4 regions of the Bradyrhizobium sp. LB14.3 genome follow, and region 4 is predicted to be linked to each of the others. Evidence: predicted binding sites of a transcription regulator. Region 4 holds the regulator's gene; each other region holds the start of a gene.
The links. Region 4 encodes PhoB, which activates phosphate uptake and scavenging genes when phosphate is short. Its sites were predicted from a motif close to TGTCATNNANCTGTCAT; they were not measured.

Region 1 (2,199 bases), on a different contig from region 4:
ATCGCCGCCCGCAATTCTTCGAGCTCGGCCTCCAGATATTCATTGGCCATGATCAGCGCCTTGATGGTGCTGCGCAGATTGCCGTCGCACATGGCGATCGCCTGATCGCAGGCTTGTTCATAATGGCTGTTGTCGAGAAGGGCGGTTGCCGTCATCTGCGTTTTCCTTGGCATTTTCCTGGGGCGCTCGGTGCCAAAATGTTCTTATTTTGTTCCTTTGGAGTCAAGCGGATTCACGTGCGGCGGGCCGCCGCAAAGCCATTCCCTGTGGATCAGGCGATGATATCCGGCGTGATCTGATCTTCGATGAACGCGATACGGTCGCGCAACAACAGCTTGCGTTTCTTCAGCCGCTGTAACCGCAACAGGTCGGGGGCGGGCGATTGATGCAGTGCATCGATCGCCGCATCGAGATCTCGGTGTTCCTGGTGCAACCGGGCGAGCTCGGATTCGAGTTCGCGCTCGTCTTCATTGGTCATGTTTGCGGTGGCCGAAAAACCGATAGGCGTGAGAGAGATTAAGGCTGTGGATGCCCTGTGGAAATTATCGTCCTTGCGCGGCGTGATCGCAAGCGATCTGCGACCGTCGCTCGCCGATCTCCCGCGACATATTTCTGCGGCTTGCGACGGCGCTGCGCAAGCACGTTGATATCATGGATTTTTCCCGCGTGGTTCCCTTGCTCACGCTTCGTTACATATGAATTTTCAAAAATGACGGTGCGACGACGGATACCCATCGACAGAACGAATCGGTGATGTAGACTTCCTTGTCCGGATCGAATCCTAAAGGTTCAAACTACCGAGGAGGTTTCGAATGACAATTCAGGCACATCTCGTTGAATTGGAGCGGAAGCACAAAGTTCTCGAAAACGAACTGCACGAAGCTCTCGTGCACCTTTCAACAGACGACCTGCAAATTGTTGAGTTGAAGCGCCGGAAGTTGATGGTCAAGGACCAGATCGAGCGTCTCAGGCACGGCGACACGCTCCACTAGTAACCCCGTAATAGCGTAAAATTGATCGTACCCTTTCACGCAGGGGTGAGAGCCTGTGCGCTCATCCTTGCGGCAAGGTGCGCGCCGCGCAATCATTGCGCGAGACCGAGCCCTGCGAGTTCGGCGACGTGATCCGCGATCGCGAGCGATGACGTCAATCCGGGCGACTCGATGCCGAACAGATTGACCAGGCCTTCGACGCCGTGATCGCGCGGGCCCTGCATCAAGAAATCCTGCGTGGCCACCGCCGGCGGCACGATCTTCGGGCGGATGCCCGAATAGCTCGGCATGAGCGCGTCGTCAGGCAGCGTCGGCCAGTATTTGCGGATCGCCGGGTAGAAGCGCTCGGCGCGTGACGGGTCGACCTCGTAGTCGATCGTCTCGATCCATTCGACGTCAGGGCCGAAGCGTGCCTGCCCTGCCATGTCCAGCGTCAGGTGCACCCCTAGCCCGCCGGGCTCGGGCACCGGATAGATCAGGCGCGAGAACGGCGCCATCGCATTGCAGCTGAAGTAGTTTCCCTTGGCGAGATAGGCCCGCGGAATCCGGTCCAGCGGCATGCCGTCGATGTTGCGCGCTACCGTGGTCGCCGAGAGCCCCGCGGCGTTGACGAGGAGGCTGCATTGCAGCGTCATCGGCGCTTCGCCGCCCGCTTCGATCTCGATGACGCCGGCGGTCGCCTTGGCGCGGATCAGCGGGGTGTGAAACGCGAAGGCCGCACCCGCGTCCTCGGCTTCACCGCGTAGCGAGAGCATGTAGGCGTGGCTGTCGATGATGCCGGTCGACGGGGACAGCAGCGCGGCATCGCAGGCAAGCGCCGGCTCCAGCGCGCATGCCGCCTCGCCCGTGAGCAGCTGCATGTCGAGCACGCCATTGGCTTCGGCATGCGCCTTGATCGATTGCAGCTTCTCGGTCTCTTTCGGATTGGTCGCGACGATCAGCTTGCCGCAATTTCTGTGCGGGATGCCGCGCTCGGAGCAGTAGCGGTAGAGCGCGTGCTTGCCGTCGACGCACATGCGCGCCATCCAGCTCCCGGCGCGGTAGTAGATGCCGGCATGGATCACCTCGCTGTTGCGCGAGGAGGTGATGGTGCCGATGGCCTCGGCTTCCTCGAGCACGATCACCTCGCGCCCGGCTTGCGCCAGCTTTCGAGCCACCGCGAGCCCGACCACGCCGGCTCCGATGACGACGCAGTCGACCCTATCCA
Region 2 (2,199 bases), on a different contig from region 4:
CAGGCTGCCCTTGTTATGCAGCTTTGGCTGCGACCTGCGGTATCTGTGCCGGCTTCTCGGCCTGGTCCGCCCAAGTGATGATCTCGAAACGGCCGTCGTCGTGCTCGACCAGCGCCGTACAGCTCTCGACCCAGTCGCCGCAATTCATGTAGCGGATGCCGCCCTCGTCGCGGATCACGGCGTAGTGGATGTGGCCGCAGATCACGCCATCGGCGTCATGGCGCCGCGCCTCGGCGGCGAGCGCCTGCTCGAACGCGCCGATATAGTTGACGGCGTTCTTGACCTTTTGCTTGGCCCATTGCGACAGCGACCAATAGGGCACTTTGAACATGCGCCGGAAGAAATTGACGAAGCGATTCATCTGGATCGCGAAGTCGTAAGCCTTGTCGCCGAGATGGGCGAGCCAGCGCGCGTTCTGCACCACGAGGTCGAAGATGTCGCCGTGGATGACGAGATAGCGCTTGCCGTCCGCGCCGGTGTGGACAGTGTTCTCGACGACGTCGATGCCGCCGAAATGCGTGCCGTAATAGTTACGAAGGAACTCGTCGTGATTGCCGGGGATGTAGATGACCTTGGCGCCCTTGCGCGCCTTGCGCAAAAGCTTCTGGACGAGGTCGTTATGCGATTGCGGCCAATGCCAGCTCGATTTCAGCGCCCAGCCGTCGACGATGTCGCCGACGAGATAGATCGTGTCTGCATCATGGAAACGCAGGAAGTCGAGCAGAAGGTCGGCTTGAGAACCGCGGGCTCCGAGATGAACGTCGGAGATGAACAACGTGCGAAAGCGCCGCTCAGGGCTCTCGTCACTCACATCGTAACTTCCCATGCGACAGCCTGTAACAATGTCCCGTGACAGGGGGATGACCAATTGAACCTTTGACGCACCCTCGGATACGAATCGCGCCTTGCCTCGCCCTCCCCGCGAATATCAGTCGCATGCGACAATCAGGCGACATCACGCCGCAGCAACCTCCGCAAGAACCCGGAACTGCTGGCTGGATGGGTTAACGGCCGCGCGCTCGCGGCCGGTCTCAGTAAAATCTGTGGAAATGATGGATCGGCCCGTGGCCGTGGCCGACGCTGAAGCGGTCGGCGGCCGCGATCGCAGCGCTGATCCAGGCCTTGGCGTTGCGCACGGCGCGCTCGAGATCCTCGCCTCTGGCCAGCCCGGCGGCGACCGCCGAGGACAGCGAACAGCCGGTGCCATGGGTGTTGCTTGTGGCCACGCGCGGCGCGGCGAGCGCGATCGTGGTCTTGGCATCGACGAAATAGTCGGTGCTCTCGGCGCCCTCGCCGTGCCCGCCCTTGATCAGGACCGCACGGCAGCCCAACGCCAGCAGCCGGCGCCCCTGGCTCTCGATCTCGGGCTCACTTGTCGCGACCGGCTCGTCGAGCAGAGCTGCGGCCTCGGGCAGGTTGGGTGTGATCACCGAGGCCAGCGGCATCAGTTTGATGCGCAGGGCGTCGATGGCTTCGGACGCGAGCAGGCGATCACCCGATGTCGCCACCATCACGGGATCGAGCACGATGTGTTGGGGCTTCCAGCGCGACAGTGCGGCCGCGATCGCATCGATGCTGGCGGCCTGCGCCACCATGCCGATCTTGACCGCGCCGACCTCGAGATCGGAAAACACCGCGTCGATCTGCGCGGTGACGAACTCGGCAGGCACGGCGTGAATGCCGGTGACGCCGCGCGTGTTCTGCGCCGTCAGCGCCGTGATGGCGGAAGCGCCGAAGACACCGAGCGCGGCAAAGGTCTTCAGGTCTGCCTGGATGCCGGCACCGCCGCTCGAATCGGAGCCGGCGATGGTGAGCGCCACGGGGGTGATCATGGGCCGACTTTCCGCTTCCTGGGGACCATGGCCCCTCCTAGCGCGCATATACAGAGGCAGCAAGTTCGCTTGCCAAATCCGGCCGGTTTTGGCCTATTAGCCGGTCAGATATGCCTTCGGAGTGACTGCAATGGTTCCTTTTTTCGTCCAGATCAAATGCAAGCTCGGCCAATCCTATGTGGTCGCCAATGCGCTTGCCGAAGCCGAGATCGCCTCCGAGATCTATTCCACGGCCGGTCAATACGACCTGCTGGTGAAGTTCTACGTCGACAACGACACCGATATCGGCCACTTCGTCAACGAGAAGGTGCAGGTGCTGCCGGGCATCCAGGACACCCTGACCATCATCACCTTCAAGGCGTTTGGC
Region 3 (2,199 bases), on a different contig from region 4:
ACCATCGCGAGCAGGAAGCCGACGAGCGGAGACAGCACGATCGCGATCACCGTCTTGGACAATCCGCTCCAGACCGCCGCCGAAAGGCCGGCTTTGGCCACGCCGGCACCAAATAGACCGCCGATCAATGCGTGGGACGAAGACGATGGGATGCCGAGCGCCCATGTCACGAGGTTCCAGACGATGGCGCCGACCAGCGCCGCGAAGATCACCTGGGCATCCACGATCGCGGGATCGATGATGCCGGTGCCGATGGTCTGGGCGACGTGCAGCCCGAACACCATGAAGGCGACGAAATTGAAGAACGCGGCCCAGAACACCGCGAATTGCGGCCGCAGCACGCGGGTCGAGACGATGGTCGCGATCGAATTGGCGGCGTCATGCAGGCCGTTCAGGAAGTCGAACAACAGCGCGACGGCGATCAGTCCGACCAGGACGGGAAGACCCAACGCAACATCCACCGCGCGGCCCCTGCCCTAAACTTGCTCGATGACGATGCTGTTGATCTCGTTCGCGACGTCGTCGAAGCGGTCGGCGACTTTCTCGAGATGGTCGTAGATCTCCGCGCCGACGATGAAATCCATCGCGTTGCCGTCGCGATGCTTGAGGAATAGTTCCTTCAGCCCGATATCCTGGAGATCGTCGACGCGCCCCTCGAGCTTGGTCAATTCTTCCGTGATCGCAGTCAGCATGGCCACGTTCTGACCGATCGCCTGCATCAGCGGCAACGCGCGACCGACCAGATTGGCGCATTCCACCAAGAGCACGCCGATCTCGCGCATCGGCGGCTCGAAGATGCGAACCTCGAACAGCATCACGGCCTTGGCGGTCTGCTGCATCTGGTCGATGGCGTCGTCCATCGAGGTGATCAGGTTCTTGATGTCGCCGCGGTCGAACGGGGTGATGAAGGTGCGGCGCACCGCCGTCAGCACCTCGCGGGTGATGTTGTCGGCATCGTTCTCGAACTGGTTGACGCGCTGGCAATAGACCGGCGTCTCCGCGCCCCCGTTGAGCATGCCCTGGAGCGCGATCGAGCCCTGAATCACGGTCTGGGCGTGGCGGTCGAACAGGTCGAAGAACCGTTCTTCCTTGGGCAGGAAAGCGCGAAACAATCGCATCATGGGGGAGAGACTACCGGTTGGATAATGGCCTAGCCCAAGCGGGCCGTCATGAAACTGTCATAGACCATTTTCGATCCACGCGCGTGCCACCTCACGCCCGTGGAGTCGGATCATCCACCGCTTTCGCGCGCCAACGATTTTTCTGCTACATCAATGGCTTACAGCGAACGCCGGAGGTAATGCGCGATTTCGCCGATGACGCCACGGCGGAAGGTGAGCACACAGATCACGAAGATCGAGCCCTGGATCACCGTCACCCACTGGCCGAAGCTCGCCAGATATTGCTGCATGGCGATGATCGCGAAGGCACCGACCACGGGCCCGAAGATGGTCCCGAGCCCGCCGACCAGCGTCATCAGCACCACCTCGCCGGACATCGACCAGTGCACGTCGGTGAGCGAAGCGTTCTGCGCCACGAACACCTTCAGCGATCCCGCAAAGCCGGCGAGCGTGCCCGACAGGACGAAAGCCAGGAACTTGTACTGATCGGTCCGGTAACCGAGCGAGATCGCGCGCGGCTCGTTCTCACGGATCGCCTTCAGGACTTCGCCGAAAGGCGAATTGATGATGCGGTAGATCAGCAGGAAGCCGGCGAGGAAGCCGACCAGCACCACGTAGTAGAGCACGGTCGGCTTGGTCAGATCGAACACGCCGAACATGCGGCCCTGCGGGATGCCCTGGATGCCGTCCTCACCATGGGTGAACGGCGCCTGGAGGTAGATGAAGTACAGCAGCTGCGACAGCGCCAGCGTGATCATCGAGAAATAGATGCCCTGGCGGCGGATCGAGATGAAGCCGGTGATGAGCGAGAGCCCGAACGCCGCGGCAATGCCGACGAGGATGCCGAGTTCCGGCGGCAACGCCCACACTTTCAGCGCGTGCGCGCTGCAATAGCCGGCGGTGCCCATGAACATCGCGTGGCCGAACGAGAGCAGGCCGCCATAGCCGATCAGGAGATTGAATGCACAGGCCAGCAGCGCGAAGCACAGCGCCTGCATCACGAAGAACGGATAGATGCCGCTGAATGGCACCGCAGCCAGCAGCAGCGCCATCACCACGAACACGATCATCTCGTCGC
Region 4 (2,199 bases):
TAAGGGATTCTGGCGGCACGGGTTTTTAAAGGCTTAGGCATTCGCTGCGAGGCGCCAGGATGGCAGGCCGGCAGCGAGGGAAAGGGTGCAATGACAGTTTTGACCTGGTCCGATGATCGCGTCGAGCAGCTTAAAAAGCTCTGGGAGGCCGGACTTTCGGCCAGCCAGATCGCGGCTGAGCTCGGTAATGTGACCCGCAATGCCGTGATCGGCAAAGTGCACAGGCTCGGCCTGTCGGGTCGCGCCAAGAGCCCTTCATCGGCAGCGCCCCGGCCGCGCAAGGCGCGCCCCGCGCAGCATATGATGCGGGTGACCCGCCCGATCTCGCGCGGCAACACCGCGCTGGCACAGGCCTTCGAGGTCGAAGTGGAGGCCGAACCGGTCACCTACGACAACGTGGTGCCGATGAGCCAGCGGCTGACGCTGCTCGAGCTGAACGAGGCGACCTGCCACTGGCCGGTCGGCGATCCCTCGACCCCGGACTTCTTCTTCTGCGGCGGCAAGGCGCTGTCCGGCCTGCCCTATTGCGCACAACACTCGCGCGTCGCGTATCAGCCGGCGTCGGATCGGCGCCGCGCACCGGTGAAGCCGAGCCCGCGCTGAGCTAGCGGATTTAGCTGACTGCAAGGGCGGCGCCGTCACACGATGACGCCTCGGCCCACTTGATGTCGTCCCGGACAAGCGTGCCAAAAGCGCGTGTCGATCCGGAACGACGGCGGAGCTTGAAGCGAGTTACGCCTGCTGCTCCGCCTTGGCAAAACGATCATCCAGCGCGTAGCCGGCGCCGCGGACGGTGCGGATCGGGTCCTGCTCGCGGCCGAGATTGAGCAGCTTGCGCAGGCGGCCGATATGCACGTCGACGGTACGCTCGTCGATGTAGATGTCGCGGCCCCAGACGCTGTCGAGCAGTTGCTCGCGCGAGAACACCCGCCCCGGATGCTCCAGGAAGAACTCCAGCAGGCGATATTCGGTCGGGCCGAGATCGATCGGCCGGCCCGAGCGCGCCACGCGGCGCTTGTCGCGGTCGAGCTCGATGTCGCCAAAGGCGAGCACGGTGGCGAGCCGCTCGGGGCTTGCGCGCCGCAGCAGGCCCTTCACGCGCGCCAGGAGCTCCGGCACCGAGAACGGCTTGACGATGTAATCGTCGGCGCCGGTCGCAAGACCCCGCACCCGCTCGCTTTCCTCGCCGCGCGCGGTGAGCATGATGATCGGGAGCTGCTTGGTCTCGGGACGGGTGCGAAGCCGCCGGCACAATTCGATGCCTGACAGGCCCGGCAGCATCCAGTCGAGCACGATCAAATCGGGAATGTGCTCCTTGAGACGGGTGTCGGCGTCGTCGCCGCGCATGACCGTCTCGACGTCATAGCCGTCGCCTTCGAGGTTGTAGCGGAGAAGCTCGGTCAGGGCTTCCTCGTCCTCAACCACCATAATGCGTGCGCCCATCTGGGTCGTTGCTCCCTAGGTGTTCGGTATCGAGGTGGCGAAGGTCGTCATATCGCCCTTCGGCCGCTTGTCGGTGATCGCCTGGCCCTCGATCATGTAGAAGACGGTCTCGGCGATGTTGGTGGCGTGATCGCCGATCCGCTCGATGTTCTTGGCGCAGAACATCAAATGGATGCAGAACGAGATGTTGCGCGGATCCTCCATCATGTAGGTGAGGAGCTCGCGGAACAGCGAAGTGCAGATGGCGTCGACTTCCTCGTCGCCCTTCCACACCGCCATCGCCGCCGGCAAATCATGTGCGGCATAAGCGTCCAGCACCGACTTGACCTGCTGCTGCACGAGGTCGGTCATGTGCTCCAGGCCGCGGAACAGCTTGAGCGGATGGAAATCCGTCTCCAGCGCCGCGACACGCTTGCCCATGTTCTTGGCGAGGTCGCCGATGCGCTCGAGATCGGTCGCGACGCGCATGGCGCCGACGATCTCGCGCAGATCGACCGCCATCGGCTGACGGCGGGCGATAGTGAGCACGGCGCGCTCCTCGATGCGCTTCTGCAGCGCGTCGAGCTCGGTGTCGATGGTGACGACGCGCTGGCCGAGCGGAACGTCACGGCGGATCAGCGCGTCGACGGAATCGACGATCATGCGCTCGGCGATGCCGCCCATCTCGGCAACCAGCCGGGTGAGTTCCTGGAGGTCGGTATCGAAGGCCTTTGCGGTATGTTCAGAACCCATGTCGCGTCTCCTCAGCCGAACCGG

Region 1: ABIB00_RS24270 (YdcH family protein) is a predicted target of PhoB. The motif match lies at 710-726, and genes of this name have one in related genera.
Region 2: ABIB00_RS28560 (UDP-2,3-diacylglucosamine diphosphatase) is a predicted target of PhoB. The motif match lies at 850-866, and genes of this name have one in related genera.
Region 3: ABIB00_RS05620 (DUF47 domain-containing protein) is a predicted target of PhoB. The motif match lies at 1,166-1,182, and genes of this name have one in related genera.

Annotation. Positions count from the first base shown of each region.
Region 1 covers NZ_JBEPQT010000014.1:158,072-160,270, reverse strand. Annotated here, with positions in the region: gene ABIB00_RS24280 (hypothetical protein) at 1-155, opposite strand, end outside; gene ABIB00_RS24275 (YdcH family protein) at 272-478, opposite strand; gene ABIB00_RS24270 (YdcH family protein) at 813-992, shown strand; gene ABIB00_RS24265 (NAD(P)/FAD-dependent oxidoreductase) at 1,085-2,199, opposite strand, start outside.
Region 2 covers NZ_JBEPQT010000020.1:59,010-61,208, forward strand. Annotated here, with positions in the region: gene ABIB00_RS28560 (UDP-2,3-diacylglucosamine diphosphatase) at 14-826, opposite strand; gene thiD (bifunctional hydroxymethylpyrimidine kinase/phosphomethylpyrimidine kinase) at 1,032-1,832, opposite strand; gene ABIB00_RS28570 (Lrp/AsnC ligand binding domain-containing protein) at 1,963-2,199, shown strand, end outside.
Region 3 covers NZ_JBEPQT010000002.1:395,413-397,611, forward strand. Annotated here, with positions in the region: gene ABIB00_RS05615 (inorganic phosphate transporter) at 1-461, opposite strand, end outside; gene ABIB00_RS05620 (DUF47 domain-containing protein) at 477-1,121, opposite strand; gene ABIB00_RS05625 (branched-chain amino acid ABC transporter permease) at 1,280-2,199, opposite strand, start outside.
Region 4 covers NZ_JBEPQT010000001.1:480,240-482,438, forward strand. Annotated here, with positions in the region: gene ABIB00_RS02240 (GcrA family cell cycle regulator) at 91-603, shown strand; gene phoB (phosphate regulon transcriptional regulator PhoB) at 733-1,443, opposite strand; gene phoU (phosphate signaling complex protein PhoU) at 1,459-2,175, opposite strand; gene pstB (phosphate ABC transporter ATP-binding protein PstB) at 2,187-2,199, opposite strand, start outside.